DNA from 4 places in the Streptomyces sp. Je 1-369 genome. Region 3 is predicted to be linked to each of the others. Evidence: riboswitches for the same ligand, from Rfam matches in the RefSeq annotation. Region 3 holds a riboswitch; each other region holds the start of a gene.

Region 1 (4,810 bases), 3.6 Mb from region 3:
AGCGCCGCGACCTCCGCCTCCGTCAGCTCGAGATCCGCCACCGCGAGCAGCGCCGGCAGCTGCTCCACCGTCCGCGCGGAGGCGATCGGCGCCGCCACGGTGGGCTGTGCCGCGAGCCAGGCCAGGGCCACGGTCGGGACCTGCGCCCCGTGCTCCTGCGCGATCTCGTCGAGGGCGGCGAGTACGCGATCGCCCCGCTCCGTCCCCACGTACGCCTCGACCCCCGAGCTGCGCGCGCTCTCGACGTGTGCGCCCGCGCGGTACTTGCCTGTGAGGAAGCCCGCCGCGAGCCCGAAGTAGGGGACGGCCGCGAGGCCGGAACGGGAGGCGACTTCCTGTAGGGGGCCCTCGTAGGTGTCGCGGGAGACGAGGTTGTAGTGCGGTTGCAGCGCGACGTAGCGCGCGAGGCCCTCGCGGTCGGAGACGTCGAGGGACTCCTGGAGCCGCTCGGGGGAGATGTTGGAGGCGGCGATCGCCCGCACCTTGCCCGCCCGCACCAGCTCGTCGAGCGCGCCGATGATCTCCTCCACGGGCACCGACGTGTCGTCGAAGTGGGTGTAGTAGAGGTCGATGTAGTCCGTGCCGAGGCGCCGCAGCGACGCGTCGGCGCCGCCCTTGATGGTGGCGGCGGACAGGCCCTTGTAGTCGGGGTGGGAGCCGACCTTGGTGGCCACGACGACGTCGGAGCGGTTGCCGCGCCCGGCGAGCCACTCTCCGATGAGGGTCTCGGACTCGCCGCCCTTGTTGCCGTCGACCCAGGCCGAGTACGCGTCGGCGGTGTCGATGAAGTTGCCGCCTGCCGCGGTGTAGGCGTCGAGGACGGCGAAGGACGCCGCCCGGTCCGCGGTCCAGCCGAAGACGTTGCCGCCGAGGGAGAGCGGGAAGACCTCGAGGTCGGAGGAGCCGAGTGGGCGAAGAGAAGTCATGTGCTCCTCAACGCCCCCACCGGAGACGGAATTCCGTGCAGGCCACATCGAACTCGCGGCCGGACCGAACCCCGCAAGAGCGCGATCAGGGATTGAGGCCCTTGCTCTGCAGCCACCCGAGCGGGTCGATCCCCGAGCCGCCCGGCGTGTGGACCTCCATGTGGAGGTGCGGCCCCGTGACGTTGCCGGTCGCGCCGACGCGGCCGATGACGTCACCCGTGGAGACCTTCTGGCCCGCGCTGACGTTGAGCGAGGACTGGTGGCAGTACCAGACCTCCGTGCCGTCCTCGAGTTCGAGCACGGTGCGGTAGCCGTACGCGCCCGCCCAGCCGGCCTCCTTGACGGTGCCGGTGTGCACGGCCTTCAGCGGGGTGCCCGTGGGCGCCGCGAAGTCCAGGCCGGTGTGGTGGCCGGAGGACCACATGGAGCCCGCGTCGCCGAAGTGCGAGGTGAGGGTGTACGAGGAGGTGGGGATGACGAAGCTCTTGGCGAGCTTGGCCAGGCGCGCGGCCTCGGCCTTCGCCTTCCGGGCCTCCTCCGCCTTCTTCTTCTTGGCGGCGGCCTCGGCGTCCGCCTCCTGCTCGGCGGCCTTCTGCTGCGCGGCCGCCTCTTCGGCGGCCTTCTTGACGGCGGCGTCCTCCGCCGCGGTCCGCACGGCGCTGTCCGCCTGGTTCTGCTGGTTCTCGGCCTGCTGCATGATGCGGGCGCGCAGGGCCTCGCCCGCGTCGGCGGTGCCCTGCTCCGCGTCGGCGGTGCTGACGCCCGCGGCGGTGAGGGGGGCCGAGGCGGCGACGGTGGTGTCCGCGGCGGCGTCGTCGGACATCAACGAGCCCACGCCCGGCAGCGACTCGGCCTCGGGCAGCGAGTCGGTGACCGCGCCCAGGTCGGGCATCGATATGGAGACCGGCGGCTTGCCGTCCTGCGCGGTGGCTATGCCGCCCGCGCCGACGGCGGCGATGACGCCCACGCCGAGCACGGTGGAGCTGCGGGCGAGTCCGCCGCCGCCCTTCTTGTGCACACGGTGCCTGCCGCGGACGGGACGGACGGACTCCTCGGTGGGGTTCCACTCTTCGAAGGAGCTCTCGTCGTACGAACCGAAGTCGTCGTCATTCGGAACGTACACGGCTTGGGGGGCAGGCCGGTTGGACGCCACTGGGGCGCACTCCTTTCCTTCCTTCTCGCCTACCGGGTTAGCTGACGGGTTCGGAGCAGGAAGGTCTCCTACGAACACCTGGCACGGGTGCACGAGTGCACGGATGCGCAGAGGCCCGATTCACCCCATGTTGGTGGTTCCCCGGCTCCCTTGCGGGATTAGGCGCGTGCGCGCGGAGCCGTCTCTAGTGACGGCTGGGACGACCGCGCTGCGTTATCGAACGTTAATAGACAGCGGGTCGGTATTCCAAGCTGTTCCGGTTGATCGTTAACGCTCATCGGGTGTACGTAACAGGACACGAAGGGGCGCAACGGGGCGAGTTGACCCCAGATCACTAAACACCGGAACTTCACATTCCCTTGACAGAGCGTCAGTTGTTATGCGGAGCGGTGCACTTCAATCACCGGCCGTGACACCCGGAGCTCCGGTCGTGCCGTCCGGTTCCCCCGCGGTGGGGCGCCGCACCGCGAGCAGCGCCATGTCGTCCGTCATGCCACCCCCGGTGTGCCGCCGCACCTCCCCCGCGAGCGCGGCAAGGAGCGCGTGCGGGCCGCTCCGGCCCGGGAAGATCCGCCCGCCGAGCCGGGCGGCGGGATCGTAGAACTCCCCCGCCGCGTTGCGCGCCTCCGAGAGGCCGTCCGTGTAGAAGAGCAGCAGCGCGCCGGGCGGGAGCTCCGTCTCGTCCGCGCGGTCCGGCCAGGCCCCGAGGTCGCCCATGCCGAGCGGCAGCGCGGGTTCGCTCGCCGACAGGACGCAGAGCCGCCCGTCGCCGCGCAGCAGCAGCGGCGGCGGGTGCCCGCGGTTCACCAGCCGTACGGCGCCCTCGCCGTGCCGGATCTCGGCGAGGACCGCGGTGGTGAACCCCTCGAACGCGTCAAGGCCGTCGCGCCGGGTGCCCTCGCGGGCGAGCGCCCGCTCCAGGCGCTGCGCGACCGCCTCCAGGGTGGCCTCCTGCTCGGCGGCCTCCCGGAAGGCGCCGATGACGACGGCGACGGCCGCGACGGCGCCCATGCCTTTTCCGCGTACGTCGCCGACGATGAGCCGTACGCCGTGCGGGGTGTCCTGTACGGCGTACAAATCACCCCCGATGAACGCGTCGGCCTGCGCCGCCTCGTACCGCGCCGCGAAGTCGAGCCCGCCGATCCGCGGATCCGGTTCGGGCAGCACGGCGCGCTGGGTGGCCTCGGAGATGGAGCGGGCGATGGCGAGCCGGTCGTTGCTGCGCCGCACGACACGGTTGATGACGATGGCGAGCGCGGCGACGGTCACCACGGTGACCACCTCGGTGACGGCCTCGACCTGGCTGCTGATGGTGCTGCCGTAGTGCAGGAAGAGGACGGCGGCGGTGGCGGCGACGCCGGTCAGGACGGTGCTGAGCCGCGAGTAGAAGGGGGCGGCGATGAGGGGTGCGGCGGTGAAGAGGGGGGACGCGGTGAACTCCGACGGGGTCGACGCGTCGTACACGACGCCGACGACGAGGAGCAGGAGCGGCAGGACCCGGACGAACGCCCGCTCGGGCCCGGTGGCCCCGCCGGCCCCCCTTTCGTCGGCTTCTCCTCGCTGCCCCACCGCTTGTCTCCCGCCGACTCCGCGCCCATCACCGCGCTGCATTCAGGGTTCCCGCAGCGGCGGGAGGGTGCGACTTGGTGTGGGCCGACCGGGTTACGGACGGGGAGCGGTCACGGCCGGGAAGCGGTCACGGACGGGGAGCGGTCACGGACGGAAAAACACCTGAGGCCGGGAAGCTGATGCTTCCCGGCCTCAGGCCTTCAGTAGCGGGGACAGGATTTGAACCTGCGACCTCTGGGTTATGAGCCCAGCGAGCTACCGAGCTGCTCCACCCCGCGTCGGTAAACACAACTCTACGCCATCCGAAGGGGTGCGTCGAACCACTTACGCGCTGTCGGCGTGCGTGAGGGTCTCCCAGGCGACGAAGAGGCCATCCGTCCCCTCGGGCCGCCGCTCCCGCGTGTACTTCTCGGTCTGCGGCATGTCCAGCTTCAGCCGTCCCCGCAGGTGGCTGAGGCCGACCTCCGTGTCGGGTCCCATGTCGCGCCGCACCCTGCCGCCGCACAGCCAGGCGGGCGCCGCCGCGCCCAGCTGGTACTTGGAGTGGAACTCGAAGGCCGCCCGGAGCCGGTCCCTGACCTCCCCGTACAGGTCGACGCCCTGGTGCCGGGCGGTCTCCGCCAGGTGCGAGGTGGCGGCGAGCGAGTAGCTTGCGTGCTTGAAGTTGCGGCACGTCTCCTGGGAGAGCCCGTCGGCGTACGTGCCCTGCCCGAACCAGTACTTCTTCAGCTCGGCGGCGGTGTCGATGCCGCTGCCCGCCGGGGAGACGGGCAGCTTCCCGTCGGACTCCAGGTAGAAGTACGCGGGCACGCGCGTCCTGAAGTGCTGCACGGCCTTCTCGAACGTGGCGTGGTCGTCGAGGAAGACGGCCATGCTCATGGTGGCGTCGGCCATGACCAGGTCCCAGTTGCCGTTGCGCGCGACGGCGCCGTCGCGGACCTGGGGCAGATAGGCGTTGCGCAGCATCCGCTCGAAGCGCAGGAGCTGCCCGTCGGGCCAGCCGTCGTACGTGTAGCGCACGGCTTCGGCGGCACGCGCCCAGGACGAGGCGGCCCAGGCGGTCTGCAGCCCCGCGTTGTCCTCGGTGTGCCGGGTGATGACCTTCGCCCAGGCGTCCATGATCTGTACGGCCTTCTCGGCGTGCGCGCGCTCACCGGTGACG
Region 2 (4,810 bases), 3.1 Mb from region 3:
CCGCAGTCGATGGCGGCGACCCGGTTCACTCGGCGCCCTCGGCGGCGCACGGCGTGACGCAGGGGCCCTTGGCCCACCACTCGGGGAGCATCTCGATGGCCTCGTCGCCCAACGGGTTCACGCCGGGGCCCGCGGCCAGCGAGTGGCCGACCAGGACGTGCAGGCACTTCACGCGGTCCGGCATGCCGCCCGCGCTGGGGAAGCCCTCCAGGACCTCGATGGCGTCACGGCGCGCGATGTAGTCCTCGTGCGCCGCGCGGTACTGCTTCGCCAGCTCCTCGTCCGTCGTGAGCCGCTCCGACATCTCCTTCATGACGCCGTTGGCCTCGAGGGTGCCGATCGCGGAGGCGGCCCGCGGGCACGTCAGGTAGTACGTCGTGGGGAACGGCGTCCCGTCCGGGAGGCGCGGCGCCGTCTCGACGACATCCGGCTGTCCGCAGGGGCAGCGGTGCGCGATGGCCCGCAGGCCGCGCGGCGGGCGGCCGAGCTGCTGCTTGAAGGCCTCGACGTCAGCGTCGGTGGGCTCGGTGCGCTCAGTGGTCGGCGGGGGCGTTTCCATGCCTGTCTTCCGTGTCAGTGGTCAGGAGGGTCAGTCGTCTGTCAGGCGGGTCAGTCGTCGGGGCGGTCGGCCTTGTCGACGCCGTCCCAGACGTTCGAGTACCAGGGGCGCGTCGCCGCCCCCTGGTCCGTGCGGCGGCTCTTGAGGGCCGCGGGGTCGATCACCGTGAAGCCGGTCTCGCCGGGCATCACGTAGTGCAGGCGGTCCCGGACGCGCTGCTCCGCGTACGCGTCGTCCTGCCAGCGGGCCTTCTCGTCGCGCAGCTTCTCGACGTCCGCCCGGTGCTCGGCCTGCTGCCGGCGCAGGTCGTCGATCTCGGCGCGCTGCGACACGTACTGCCGCATCGGATACGCGAGGGCGACGACCAGGGAGCAGAGCACGAGCGCGAGGAGCGCGGCGCGGCCGGTGAGCCGGGAGCGGCGCGCCTGGCGCTTGGTCTGGGAGCGGTAGACGCGCTCGGCGGTCTGCTCGCCGAGCAGTCGCAGGCGGGTCGCGGTGGAGAACCGGTCCTTGGTCCCGGCCTTGGCCATGGTTCCGCCTCCCCAGAGCTGCGCGGCGCTTACACGTACGTACGTCCCCGCACACGGTACGGGACCGCGTGCGGGGACGTAGGTAACCACGTGGCTACGTGAGTTCAGCCCTTGCTGTGCTCATCAGTCCGTGGAGCGGAACCGCGGGAAGGCGCTCCGGCCCGCGTAGACCGCCGCGTCGTCGAGGATCTCCTCGATGCGCAGGAGCTGGTTGTACTTGGCGACGCGCTCGGAGCGGGCCGGGGCGCCGGTCTTGATCTGGCCGCAGTTCGTGGCGACGGCGAGGTCGGCGATGGTGACGTCCTCGGTCTCGCCGGAGCGGTGCGACATCATGCACTTGAAGCCGCTGCGCTGGGCCATCTCGACGGCGTCGAGGGTCTCGGTCAGCGAACCGATCTGGTTGACCTTGACGAGCAGGGCGTTGGCCGAGTTCTCCTCGATGCCGCGGGCCAGACGCTCGGGGTTGGTGACGAACAGGTCGTCGCCGACGAGCTGCACCTTGTCGCCGAGCTTCTCGGTGATGGCGTTCCAGCCGGCCCAGTCGTCCTCGAACAGCGGGTCCTCGATGGAGACGAGCGGGTACGAGGCGACGAGCTCCGCGTAGTACTCGGTCATCTCGGCGGCCGAGCGGTCCTTGCCCTCGAAGGAGTACGTGCCGTCCTTGTAGAACTCGGAGGCGGCGACGTCGAGGGCGAGGGCGATCTGCTCCCCGGGGACGTAACCGGCCTGCTTGATGGCCTCGAGGATGAGGTCGAGCGCGGCGCGGTTGGAGTCCAGGTTCGGGGCGAAGCCGCCCTCGTCGCCGAGGCCGGTCGACAGACCCTTGTCCTTCAGGACCTTCTTGAGGGTGTGGTAGACCTCGGTGCCCCAGCGCAGCGCCTCGGAGAAGGACTCCGCGCCGATCGGGGCGATCATGAATTCCTGGATGTCGACGTTCGAGTCGGCGTGCGACCCGCCGTTCAGGATGTTCATCATCGGAACGGGCAGCAGGTGCGCGTTCGGGCCGCCGAGGTAGCGGAACAGCGGCAGGTCGCTGGCCTCGGAGGCGGCGTGCGCGACGGCGAGCGAGACGCCGAGGATGGCGTTGGCGCCGAGCGAGCCCTTGTTGTCGGTGGCGTCCAGGTCGAACATGGCCTGGTCGATCAGGCGCTGCTCGGTGGCGTCGTAGCCGACGAGCTCCGGGCCGATCTGCTCGATGACGGCGAGGACTGCCTTCTCGACACCCTTGCCCTGGTAACGGTTGGGGTCACCGTCACGGAGTTCGATGGCCTCGAAGGCACCGGTGGAGGCACCGGACGGAACGGCGGCACGACCGGTGCTGCCGTCGTCGAGGCCGACCTCGACCTCGACCGTGGGGTTGCCTCGGGAGTCCAGGATTTCCCGGGCTACGACGACGTCGATGGACGGCACGAGCATCTCCTTCTGGGAGTGTGACGCGAATACGCGATTGGACAGACCGCTTCGGCCCTGCGCCTCCTGAGCCTAACCGGCTCCGGGCCTTCGGCCAGCCGACCGCCCGTCCCCTGGGACGGCACAAAGGCCATATGGCGCGGAAACAGGGCGTAAGACCATGTTCTCTACTCGCTAGTAGCGAACAAGAGGGGCGGCAGCGGCGGCGGGAACGGGTGCGGACATGACCCCGCCCCGGTGCGTACGGGGGATACGCGCACCGGGGCGGGGAGCCCGTGGGGACGGGGGGTACGGCCGTGCGTCCGCCGAGGCACGGCCGTGACCGAATGGGTCAGCTCAGGTGGAGCTGCTGGCCCGGGTAGATCATGTCGGCGTTGTCGATGATGTCGCCGTTGAGCTTGTAGACCTTGTGCCAGCCGCCCTTGACGTGCTTCGCCTCGGCGATCTTCGACAGGGTGTCCCCCGTCTTGACCTTGTACTCGCCGTCGCCCTTCTTGACCGTCTTGCCGGTCGGGGTCTCGACGGTCTTCTTGGACTCGGTCTGCGGCTGCGGCTTGGGCGCGGCCTGCTGCTGCGGGGCGGCCTGCTGCTGCGTCTGCTGCGGCTTCGGCGCGGCCTGCTGCTGCGGGGCCTGCTGCTGCGGGGCCTGCTGCTGCGGGGCCTGCTCCTGCGAGCCGCCGCTGTTGGGCGAGGCGCCCGAGAGGCCGACGCCGCAGCTCGGCCAGGCACCCTTGCCCTGGCCCGCGAGGACCTTCTCGGCGATCTCGATCTGCTGGGCCTTGGAGGCCTTGTCGGCGGTCGGCGCGTACTTCGTGCCGCCGTACGCGGACCACGTGGAGGCGGAGAACTGCACGCCGCCGTAGTAGCCGTTGCCGGTGTTGATGGACCAGTTGCCGCCGGACTCGCACTGCGCGACGGCGTCCCACTCGGAGGTGGTGGCGGCCGAGGCGGAACCGGCGGCCATCAGCGGGGCGGCGACGGCGGCACCGGTGACGCCGGCGAGCGTGACGACACGGGTGGCCTTGGACGGACGACGGTGCTTGCCCTTGCTGGAAAACAGCATGCGTAGATCCCCTCACCGACGCCTGCGAGGTGAGCTGTCGGGTTCGGGCCGATGTGGTTGCCCGGCCGCACTCCTTCGAGTGCGGCTTCACCCCTAGCCGCATGACGCGGCACTTACCTGGGTCCCCCGCTCCTGCCTACGGCGCTCAAAGCGACGACTGTTCCCGTCCGGCCGTTGGCAGGATTCGGCGTACCGACCGGCGGGGCCCACCAGTGGCGAGCGGTGACGACGGTAATCACGCATTCGCCTGAATTTCAAAGACGATCAGGGCTTCTGAGACCCATCTCTCACTTGCGCCAAACCAGACATACGGCGTGAAATCCCCACCCGACGCTTCGTCAACTTCCGTTACTTTTCGCCCAGATCGAGGCTCTGACCGGGGAGAATGAGGTCCGGGTCCGTGCCGACGGTCTTCTTGTTCTCGGTGTAGAGCTCGTGCCATCCGCCGTCGACGCCGAGGTCGTCCGCGATGACCGAGAGGTTGTCTCCGGAGCGCACGGTGTACGTCCCGTCGGCGACCTTGCCGGAGCGCTTCTCGCCGCGCGAGGCGTGGCGTCCTGACCGACCGTCGGCGCTCTCGCTCTCGTCCGCGCGGTCGCCGCGGTGACGGCCCGCGGAGGGGTCCGCGGAGGGATCCGCGGAGCCGTCCGCGTCGTCGGCCGGGTCGGTCGAGTTCTCGGGCGTGGGCGAAGTGGCGTCTTCGTCGCCCGACTTGCCGGAGTCACCCTTGTTGGCGTCGGCTTCGCCCTTGCCGTCCTTACCGCCCTTGTCGCCCTTTTCGTCGGACTCGTCGTGATTCTTGTCTCGGGAGTCCTTGCCGGAGCCGGGCGTGTCGCTCGCGTCGTCGGAGGGCTTCTCCGGATCGGAGGCGCCGTCGGAGGCGTCATCGGACGGCTTGTCCGCCTTCTCGCCCTTGCCCTCGCCCTTGTCCTTGCCGGAGGGGTCCTTGTCGCCCTTGTCGTCCTTGCCGCCCTTGTCGGAGCCCGTGGAGTCCGACGGCTCGGTGGGCTTCGGCGTGATCGGGGCGCCCGGATCCACGTCCGCCGCGGCGCCGTCCTGGGTGAGACCGGCGATCGGGGCGCAGCTCGGCCACGCGGCGGTGCCCTTGGCGTCGAGGACCTGCTCGGCGACGGCGATCTGCTGGGACCGGCTCGCCTGGTCGGCGCTCGGCGCGTAGTCCAGGCCGCCGTACGCCTCCCAGGTCTCCTGGGAGAGCTGGAGCCCGCCGTAGTAGCCGTTGCCGGGGTT
Region 3 (4,810 bases):
CCGGGGGAGATGAGCAGGGCGGGCCCTGCCGTGTTCTTCGAGTCACGCACGGCGCACAGGCCGGTCAGCGGACCCGAGTCGAGGGTGGCGGCCTCGACGCAGTTGTTCATTCCGTTGCTGAAACTGCTGCGCTGCCACCGCGCACCTCGAAGTGTCGTGCTGGAAGGTACGTACCGAGGCAGTGCGGTCATGGTGCCTCCTTACGCGCCGTCGCATAGCCCGGCGATGAATTCCGTTGAGTCCTCGGCTGAGAGCGCTTTTACTTGAAGGGACAAGTAGGCCTCCGAGTAAGCCTGGAGGTCTTCTTTCCGTTCGAGGTAGAGGCTACTCGTCAAATGGTCGAGAACAACCACATCCAGATCGGCAATGTCCGGAAATGAAAAAATAACGAAAGAACCGATCAGGCCCACATGCTCACCTGCGGTGAACGGCAGTACCTGTAGCTCGACATGAGGCAGAAGGGATGCCTGTCGTAGCCGTTGCAACTGTTCGGCGAGGACCTCAGGCCCGCCCACCGGCCGTCGCAGCACCGCCTCGTCCATGACCACGTGCAGACGCAGCGGCGGATCCGCGCGCAGCACGTCCTGACGGGCGAGCCGGACCTCGACCAGCGCGTCGACCTGCTTCTCCGGCAGCCCGCCGAGCGCGGCCCGGGTCACCGCACGCGCGTACGCGGGTGTCTGCAACAGGCCGGGCACCACGGTGGTCTCGAGCGTGCGCATCCAACTGGCCTGCGACTCCAGGCTGATGAAATCCCGATAGGTCGCGGGCAGCAGATCGCGGTACGCCTTCCACCAGTGGTGGCGCCCCGCCCCCGGGTCGTCGGCGCCGGTGAACGCTATGAGCAGGTCGCTGAGCTGCGGGTCCTGTACCTGGTACACCTCCAGGAGTAGTCGCACGTCGGCGGCCTTCACGCCGCTGCGGCCCGTCTCGATGCGACTCACTTTGGACTGGTGCCAGCCGGCCCGAGCGGCGGCCTGGCTGCTCGTGAGTCCCGCTTGCACACGCAGTGCGCGCAGTTCGGCACCGAGCTGACGACGGCGCACCGCGGGGCCGTACTGCATGCCCGTCTCCTTCCGGACGGAGCCGCCGGATTTCCCAGCGGCGGGGCGGGGCAGTAGGCGAGATTAGAGGAAGTACCGGTCTCCCGCCCAAATACGGTCTGCCGTAGCAGAGTTCACCGCTTCGAGCGACAGATATATGCACATCTCGGTGGATCGCCACCCGTGACCGGCCAAGGAGTGGCAGGCTGGCGCGAAGCACCAGTCCGGGACTGTCCTCGAGTCATCCGCCGCGGGTCGGAGACCGGTCCCGGTGGGAAAGGGACAGCGCCGCCATGGCAGACCACCAGGAAGCCTCCGTCACCCTGCCGAGCGATCCTGCTTCGGTGCCCGCCGCCCGGAAGTACGTCTCGCGCGTGCTCGCGGAATGGGGCCTGCCCGGTGACGCCGAGGTGGCCGACACGATCAGACTCATCGTCTCGGAACTCGCCACGAACGCAGTGCAGCACACCCTGGGACAGTCGCCCACCTTCACGGTCGACGTCGAACTCGACCGTGACGAGCACTTGCGGATCGGCGTCACCGACAGCCATCCGCGCTACCCCAAGCGCCTCCCCGCAGCCGTCCAGCAGGACAACGGCCGCGGCATGGTGATCATTCGCTGGCTGGCCGCCGAATGCGGCGGCAGGCTCTCGGTCAGCCCCACCGACGAGGGAGGCAAGACCGTGTGGATCGCGCTGCCCTGGCGTGCCCCGGTCCGGCGCACCCCTCGCGACGCCACCCACTGACCGGCCACCCACTGACCGTGGGACGGCCGCCGCGCAGCGTCGCGCGCTACCGGCACCGCTCCCTGCGCATCGGGCGCGGAGCTCCGCCGCGGGCCCCCGACGGCCGGGCGTCCGGCTCCTCAACGAGTGCGGCCTCGACGCGCGCCAGGGGACGTCGCGCGAGCCGTGGCAGTACGCCCCACAGCCCGACGCACACCAGCAGCGTCCACACGCCCGCGAGGAGTCCCTCGGTCCGCCCTGACGTCACATCGACGACGAGCAGCACCGAACCGGCGAGTGTCAGGACCAGCACGCCGAGCCCGACGGCGGCGAGCCGGGACGACACCCGCACGATGAGCGGCTTGGCCCGCTGCTGGAAGAGCGAGCGGTGCAGCGCGGCGGGCGCCGTGAACAGCGCCGCCGCGAGCACCGCGAGCAGCAGCGTCGTGACGTAGGTGCCGCGCTGCACCGCGTCCAGCGAGGGAAAGCGCGGGCTGAAGGCGAGGGTGAGCAGAAAGGCGAAGAGGATCTGAACGCCCGTCTGCGTCACCCTCAGCTCCTGGAGCAGCTCCGCGAAGTTGCGGTCGGCGCGCTCCAGCGGTGTTTCGTTGCGGGCGGTACAGGCATAGTCGTCGGACATCCCGTACGGGTATCCCCGTCGGCGCACTCCACGCACCGGCACCTGACGGTGCGTGGCGCGCGCCGGACCGGCCGCGGTGGGTCAGCGGACCCTGCCGTACCAGACGCTGTTGGACCAGATCTTCTCCAGGCGCACCACGGCCCCCCTCTTGGGAGCGTGCCAGATGCGGTTGTTACCCGCGTAGATCCCGACGTGGTAGACGTTCCGACCGGAGTGGAAGAACACCAGGTCGCCGCGGGTCCGCTTGGACCGGGAGACGTGCTTGGTCTTGTTGTACTGCGCGGCGGCGGTGCGCGGCAGCTTCTTGCCCGTCTTCTTGAACGAGTAGAGCGTCAGCCCCGAGCAGTCGAACCGGTTGGGTCCCGCCGAGCCGTAGCCGTACGGGGAGCCCTTCTTGGACGCCGCGATCTTGAGCGCCTTCGTCCCGTGGGTGGCTGCCTGGGCCTCCGACGTGAGCCCGGGGGCCACGACGGTGCCGCCTACGACGGCGAGCGTGAGGACCGATGCGGCACCGGTCCTGGTGAGCAGCGACGGAACATGATTCAGCGCGGTCATGCGCAACCCTTCGTCAGCCGCCTGTGAAAGATGACCTGTCGGGTTCGGGCAGGCGAAGATGCCCGGCCGCGTCGTGCTCTGCGGCTTCACCCCAAGGGCGTCGTCCGGACTTCCCGGACGGGCCCGTCGTACCTGGGTCCTCCACTCCTGCCGTTGCACAGATGTCGACCGGTCATCCGGGTGGCGGCAGGACTCGGCGTCCGCCCGGACCGCCCCGCCGTTGTGGCGGGGGCTTGTCGTCGGAAGGGATCTTGACCCGAGATGGGTCGAAAAACCGAGCCGAAACGGCGTTTTGTGAGGCTCCTCACGACTGACCTGTTCAGGTGGACACTGCCGGAATCGGTCCCCGGCCGGGTGGTCCGACGACCGCTCGACCAGCAGCGGAATACCTAATTCCGCCAGTGCTGTACTCGCAGAACGCAACTTGCACCCCTGCGAAGAAGGACCTGTTCGTACGCCGTCCGGGGTAGCCCGACTGGTCCGTTTCGAAGTGGCCCCGGACGTCGGGGTGTCGAAGGACGCGGTCGGCCGACGGTGTCTCAGCCGCCGCGCGGGGGCGGCACGGTGACTCCTTCGGCCCGGCGCTCCCCGTCGAGGACGCGCAGCGCCCGGGCGAGCGTCGGCGCGTGCACTTCACTCTCGCCCAGCTGGTGCATGAGGGCCGGCGCGTCGCGCAGGGCACCCGCCCGGCCGACGAGGGCCTGGGCGGCGCGCAGCCCGCCGTAGGTGTGCTCGGCGCGGGCCGGATTGATCCGGCCGAGCAGGTCGACGACCTCGAGGTAACGGTCGACCAGTTCTCCCTCGGCGCGGGTCGGCGCGGGCAGTGGCGGCGGTTCGGGCGGCGGTATCGGCGGGATCACCTCGGGTCGCGGGCGGCGAGCGACGTCTCCCGACGCAGGCCCTAGGAGTGATCCGGTCCACGAGGCCGTACTCCAGGGCGGCCGGGGGCGTCGAGGATCTTGTCCCGCTCGATGTCCGCGCCGATCTGCTCCTTGCTCCGCCCCGTGTGCAACGCGAGCATCTCCTCCGACAGCCGCCGCGCGCGGTTCGGCATCGCGGCGGAACACCGCGGTTCGAACGCGACATGGACGTGGCGCCCGCTCCGGCACCGCGGCCCCGCGCGACGTAACGGTTCCACGTACTCCTTGAGCTGCGCTCACAGCGTAGAAAAGTTGCCCAGGGCATCGACAGGTATGGCGCAGCCCAGCAGACCGTCATGCGATGGTCAACGACTGGTTAACCTCGTTGAAACTCCTCCCAACTACCCTCCCGTGCCACGCCACCAGCGGTTTTTCTATCCAGGGTGCGCAAGATCGCGCACGTTCGCTGTGTGTTACATCTATATCCGTCGCGGTGGCCGCGGCAGCCGGACCCCGCATGGTTCGGACCGAGGACTGTGAGGTGGGAACCGTGCAACTGACCCCGCACGAGCAGGAGAGACTGCTCATTCATGTGGCCGCGGACGTGGCCGAGAAGCGAAGGGCGCGGGGACTGCTCCTGAACCACCCCGAGTCGATCGCCCTCATCACCTCCCACATCCTCGAGGGCGCCCGCGACGGCCGCACCGTCGCCGAGCTCATGTCCTCGGGGCGCCGCATCCTCACCCGTGACGACGTCATGGAGGGCATCGCCGAGATGATCCACGACGTCCAGGTCGAGGCCACCTTCCCGGACGGCACCAAGCTCGTCACCGTCCACGAGCCGATCGTCTGACGGGAGTTCGCGCCGCATGCATGCCGCTCCGCACGGCACGGGACGAGGGCTGATCCCCGGAGAGATCCTCTTCGCTGACGAGCCCGTCCCCTACAACGAGGGCCGCGAGGTCACCCGCCTCACCGTCCTCAACG
Region 4 (4,810 bases), 6.0 Mb from region 3:
CTGCGCTTCTGCTGATAGCCCGCGTCCGTGAAGACCTTGATCATCTTGGTGTTGGCGGGCAGCACTTCGGCGGCGAAGCGTCGGATGCCGCGCTCCCTGGCGACGGCCGCGATGTGTTCGAGCAGCGTGGAGGCGACTCCCCTGCCCTGATGGGCGTCCTGTACGAGGAAGGCGACCTCGGCCTCGTCGGCGGGCGCGCTGGCGGCCATGCCGCGTTCGTCGATGCGGTCGTAGCGCACGGTGGCGATGAACTCGCCGCCGATGGTGGCCGCGAGTCCCACCCGGTCCACCTGGTCGTGGTGGGTGAAACGGTGCACGTCCTTGGCGGACAGCCGCGGGTAGGGCGCGAAGAAGCGGTAGTACTTCGACTCGTCCGAGACCTGTTCGTAGAAGCTGACCAGGCGGTCCGCGTCCTCGGCCGTGATGGGCCTGATGCGGGCGGTGCCCCCGTCGCGCAGCACCACATCGGCTTCCCAGTGCGACGGGTAGTCGTGCCGATCCTGCTGATCCGACGGGGTCTGCATGGGGCCAGGGTACGGGTCGCGCGGCCGCCCGGGCCGGGGCAGGCTAGGACAGGTCGAAGGGCGGCCGGGGCCGGGACGTCTGCCCGGCAGAGCACCCGTGACGGCATGAGACACTGGTCTAGACAAGTGTGAGACACCTGGAAGGGCAGCAACACATGGCTGAGCGCCGCGTCAACGTCGGCTGGGCCGAGGGCCTTCACGCCCGACCCGCCTCCATCTTCGTCCGCGCGGCCACGGCCGCCGGCGTCCCCGTGACGATCGCCAAGGCCGACGGCAACCCGGTCAACGCGGCTTCGATGCTCGCGGTGCTCGGTCTGGGCGCCCAGGGCGGCGAAGAGATCGTGCTCGCCTCCGACGCCGAGGGTGCCGACGCCGCCCTCGACCGTCTGGCGAAGCTGGTCGCCGAGGGGCTCGAGGAGCTTCCGGAGACGGTCTAGGACACGTTCCTCGCATTACGTCGATGGGGTCACCCGGAATTCCGGGTGACCCCATCGACGTATGTACGGTCCTGAATAAGCCGGTACGGTCCTGAATAAGCCAATCAATTCGCGCACATCGTCGGGCATTCACATACGGCGCCTCCGTTAATTGCGGAGGCTCATATTGTTTACGGCATGTTGCGAATCCCTCACATGGCCGCCCCGGCGCGCGGGGCGCAACCGGTGGGACGCACGCGTCCGTTCGACGTGCGCCGCCGTGAGCGCCCTCGCCCGTTGCGCGTCCCGGCGGGCGACCGCGTCGACGATCGCCGCGTGCTCGGACCAGGACTCGCCCGGCGCCGCCGAGGGCTCGACGACGTACATCCAGGCGATCTTGTGCCGCAGCGGGGTGAGCAGCGCCGTGAGGCCGGGGCTGCCCGACGCCTGGGCCAGCGTCTCGTGGAACCAGCCGCCCAGCGAGCGCAGATCCTCCCCACAACCCCTCCTCGTGCGCTCCTGGCCCAGCCTGACAAGTCCGCGCAGGACTTTCAGGTGTGCGTCCGTGCGGCGCTGCGCGGCGCGGGCCGCGGCGAGCGGTTCGAGCAGCGTCCGGACCTCCAGGAGGTCCGCGGCTTCCTGCTCCGTCGGCTCGGCGACACACGCGCCCGCGTGTCTGCGGGTGACGACGAAGCCCTCGGCCTCCAGCGTGCGCAGAGCCTCGCGCACGGGGACGCGGGAGACTCCGTAGCGCCGCGCGAGGAGTTCCTCGGTGAGCTTGCCGCCCCTTTCGTACACACCGGCGACTATGTCGTCCCGAATGGCCGTGCATACCGAGTGCGCGGGAACGCGCATGACCGGACCTCCGCTTTGATCCCCGCGCAACGCGGTCGACCGACGCTCGTTCCGTGACTCTATTGCAGGGCGCCGGGATTTCCGACGGCGGGACGGAATTCATGGATATCTTTTGGCCAAGAACACGGCGGCCCGGAACGCCGAAAGCCCCGGCTCACGAGGAGCCGGGGCTTTCGGTTCGGTGCTTGGCCGCTGCGGGGGCCGCGTCGGTCAGACGTTGACGCCGTGCGAGCGGAGGTACGAGACCGGGTCGATGTCCGAGCCGTAGTCCGCGCCGGTGCGGGCCTCGAAGTGGAGGTGCGGGCCGCTGGAGTTGCCGGTGGACCCGGAGAGGCCGATCTGCTGGCCCGGGGTGACCGTCTGGCCGACGGTGACACCGAGGGACGACATGTGGCCGTACTGGGTGTACGTGCCGTCGTTCATCTTGATGACCACGTTGTTGCCGTAGGCACCGCCCCAGCCGGCCTCGACGACGGTGCCGGAGCCGACCGCGTGGACCGAGGTGCCGGACGCGGCGTGGAAGTCGACACCGGTGTGGCTGCCGGAGGACCACATGGCGCCGCCGGTCTGGTAGCCCGTGGAGACGTACGAGCCGGAGACCGGGGAGACGTAGGTGTTCAGGCGCTTGCGCTCGGCCTCGCGGGCGGCGCGCTCCTTGGCCTCGCGCTCCTTCTTGGCCTTCGCCTTGGCCTCGGCGTCGGCCTTGCGCTTCTCCTCGGCGGCCTTCTTCTTGGCTGCCTCTTCGGCCTTCTTGGCGGCAGCGGCGTCGTCGGCGGCCTGGCGCTGCGCGGCGGCCTGCGCGTCGATGCTCTCGGCGAGCGAGTCACCGACGGATATCGCCTGGGTGAGTCCGGTGTGCTCCACGGCCGCTTCGTCGGCGGCGGCGAGCGCGGGGCCTGCGAGGCCTCCGATGACACCGGTGGTGGTGAGCGCCGCGACACCCGCGACGTTCGCGGTGGTCCGCGTCATGCGGCTCGGACGACGGTGCTTCCCGGTGGCACGGGTGAACGCCATGTGGCGGGTGTTCCTTTCCTTCCCTCTCGCCTACCGGGTTAGCTGACGGGTTCGGAGCAGGAAGGTCTCCTACGAGTCCCTCGCCTCACGGCAAGGTTCCCGATTCACCCCAGGGGACATGTGGGTCCCCGGCTCCCCTGGCTCGCGCCGTACGGGGACTCGGCGATGACTGCCCGGTGCCGCGGATGCGGCGTACTGCGCGACGGACAGCCGGGTCGACGCTAAGCGGGGCGTCTTTCATTCGACAAACAGAACGCGACTTTTGTAGCGCACGCCACACGCCAGACAGGCAACCACTATATGAATCCGGACATATGAGGACCCCGGTGACCGAAACGGGTCACCGGGGTCGCGATGCGTCCTGACTGTGGCTCAGCGCGGTCGCTGCCGCCACTCAGCCGGTGACGACGCTCACTTCGCCGATCCCGAGCGCCCTGACGGGCTCCTCGATCTGCGCGGCGTCCCCGACCAGGACCGTCACCAGCCGGTCGTCCGGGAAGGCGTTCACGACGGCCGCAGTGGCCTCCACGGTGCCCGTGGCGGCCAGCTGCCGGTACAGCTGCGCCTGGAAGTCGTCCGGCAGGTTCTGCTCGACCTGGTCGGCGAGCGTCGCCGCCACGGAAGCCGCCATCTCGTACTTGAGCGGCGCCACGCCCACCAGGTTCTGCACGGCCACGTCACGCTCGGCGTCGGTGAGCCCCTCGGCGGCGAGGGTGCGCAGCACCTTCCAGAGGTCGTCGAGCGCCGGTCCCGTGTTCGGGGTGTCCACGGAGCCGCTGATGGCGAGCATCGCGGCGCCCGTCCCGTCCGGGGCGGAGCGCAGGACCTGGCTGAACGCCCGTACACCGTAGGTGTATCCCTTCTCCTCGCGCAGGACACGGTCCAAGCGCGAGGTGAGGGTGCCGCCCAGGCAGTACGTGCCGAGGACCTGGGCCGGCCAGACGCGGTCGTGCCGGTCGGCGCCGACCCGGCCGATCAGCAGCTGCGTCTGGACCGCTCCGGGACGGTCCACGATGACGATGCGGCCGCGGTCGTCGGCGGTCACCGGCGGCACCGGGCGCGGCTCGCCCGGGGAACCGGTCCAGGCGCCGACGGTGTCCGTGAGGATGGCGTCCAGGTCGGTGCCCTCGAGGTCGCCGACCACGACCAGGGTGGCCGTGGCCGGGCGGACGAACTTCTCGTAGAAGGCACGCACCGCCGCCGAGTCGATGGCCGTGACCGTCTCCTCGGTGCCCTGGCGCGGGCGCGACATGCGCGACGTCGGCGGGAACAGCTGCCGGGAGAGCTCCTTGGCGGCGCGCCGCGCCGGGTTGGCGGCCTCGTGCGGGAGCTCGTCCAGGCGGTTGCGTACGAGCCGCTCGATCTCGCTGTCCGCGAAGGCGGGGGCCCGCAGTGCGTCGGCGAGCAGGCCGAGCGCCTTCGGGAGTCGGGAGACCGGCACCTCCAGGGAGACCCGCACGCCCGGGTGGTCGGCGTGCGCGTCGAGGGTCGCGCCGCAGCGGTCGAGCTCGGCGGCGAACTCCTCCGCGTCGTGCTTGTCGGTGCCCTCGTTGAAGGCCCGCGCCATGATGGTGGCGACGCCGTCCAGGCCCTCCGGTTCGGCGTCCAGGGGCGCTTCGAGGTGGACCTCTACGGCGGCGACCTGCTGGCCGGGGCGGTTGCAGCGCAGGACGGTCAGGCCGTTGGGCAGCGTGCCGCGCTCGGGGGCGGGGAAGGCCCAGGGCTTGGCGGTGCCGGCCTGGGGCTGGGGGTGGAACTGCATCGTCGCGGCCTCGGTCACTTCGCCGCCTCCTCTTCTTCCTCGGCACGCTCGTCGGCGCCTTCCACGGGCTCGTACACGAGCACCGCGCGGTTGTCGGGGCGCAGGCGGGCCGCGGCGACCTCCTGGACCTCCTCCGCGGTGATGTCGAGGACGCGCTGGACGGCCGTCAGGGCGAGCTGCGGGTCGCCGAACAGGACCGCGTACCGGCACAGTTCGTCGGCGCGGCCGGCGACCGTGCC

The links. A riboswitch is a leader RNA that binds a small molecule or an ion and turns the genes downstream of it on or off. The one in region 3 is predicted to bind cyclic di-AMP.
Region 1: linked by a shared signal. The riboswitch ahead of NOO62_RS19040 (M23 family metallopeptidase) and the one ahead of NOO62_RS02620 (C40 family peptidase) in region 3 are both predicted to bind cyclic di-AMP.
Region 2: linked by a shared signal. The riboswitch ahead of NOO62_RS39285 (transglycosylase family protein) and the one ahead of NOO62_RS02620 (C40 family peptidase) in region 3 are both predicted to bind cyclic di-AMP.
Region 4: linked by a shared signal. The riboswitch ahead of NOO62_RS29880 (M23 family metallopeptidase) and the one ahead of NOO62_RS02620 (C40 family peptidase) in region 3 are both predicted to bind cyclic di-AMP.

What each region holds. Positions count from the first base shown of each region.
Region 1 is NZ_CP101750.1:4,197,577-4,202,386, forward strand. It holds gene NOO62_RS19035 (aldo/keto reductase) at 1-926, opposite strand, end outside; gene NOO62_RS19040 (M23 family metallopeptidase) at 1,012-2,079, opposite strand; cyclic di-AMP (ydaO/yuaA leader) riboswitch at 2,091-2,254, opposite strand; gene NOO62_RS19045 (PP2C family protein-serine/threonine phosphatase) at 2,476-3,690, opposite strand; tRNA gene NOO62_RS19050 (tRNA-Met) at 3,853-3,926, opposite strand; gene NOO62_RS19055 (alginate lyase family protein) at 3,973-4,810, opposite strand, start outside.
Region 2 is NZ_CP101750.1:3,651,215-3,656,024, forward strand. It holds gene NOO62_RS16545 (Ppx/GppA phosphatase family protein) at 1-29, opposite strand, end outside; gene NOO62_RS16550 (DUF501 domain-containing protein) at 26-559, opposite strand; gene NOO62_RS16555 (FtsB family cell division protein) at 610-1,089, opposite strand; gene eno (phosphopyruvate hydratase) at 1,213-2,499, opposite strand; partial or broken gene NOO62_RS39280 (LysM peptidoglycan-binding domain-containing protein) at 2,831-3,034, opposite strand; partial or broken gene NOO62_RS39285 (transglycosylase family protein) at 3,167-3,562, opposite strand; cyclic di-AMP (ydaO/yuaA leader) riboswitch at 3,567-3,716, opposite strand; gene NOO62_RS16570 (transglycosylase family protein) at 3,911-4,810, opposite strand, start outside.
Region 3 is NZ_CP101750.1:569,904-574,713, reverse strand. It holds gene NOO62_RS02640 (DUF397 domain-containing protein) at 1-191, opposite strand, end outside; gene NOO62_RS02635 (helix-turn-helix domain-containing protein) at 201-1,064, opposite strand; gene NOO62_RS02630 (ATP-binding protein) at 1,337-1,789, shown strand; gene NOO62_RS02625 (DUF6328 family protein) at 1,836-2,408, opposite strand; gene NOO62_RS02620 (C40 family peptidase) at 2,490-2,963, opposite strand; cyclic di-AMP (ydaO/yuaA leader) riboswitch at 2,967-3,143, opposite strand; gene NOO62_RS02615 (hypothetical protein) at 3,503-3,823, opposite strand; partial or broken gene NOO62_RS02610 (ATP-dependent Clp protease proteolytic subunit) at 3,867-4,008, opposite strand; gene NOO62_RS02605 (urease subunit gamma) at 4,374-4,676, shown strand; gene NOO62_RS02600 (urease subunit beta) at 4,726-4,810, shown strand, end outside.
Region 4 is NZ_CP101750.1:6,610,708-6,615,517, reverse strand. It holds gene NOO62_RS29895 (bifunctional GNAT family N-acetyltransferase/acetate--CoA ligase family protein) at 1-524, opposite strand, end outside; gene NOO62_RS29890 (HPr family phosphocarrier protein) at 680-961, shown strand; gene NOO62_RS29885 (GntR family transcriptional regulator) at 1,109-1,795, opposite strand; gene NOO62_RS29880 (M23 family metallopeptidase) at 2,006-2,809, opposite strand; cyclic di-AMP (ydaO/yuaA leader) riboswitch at 2,822-2,984, opposite strand; gene NOO62_RS29875 (M16 family metallopeptidase) at 3,204-4,589, opposite strand; gene NOO62_RS29870 (M16 family metallopeptidase) at 4,586-4,810, opposite strand, start outside.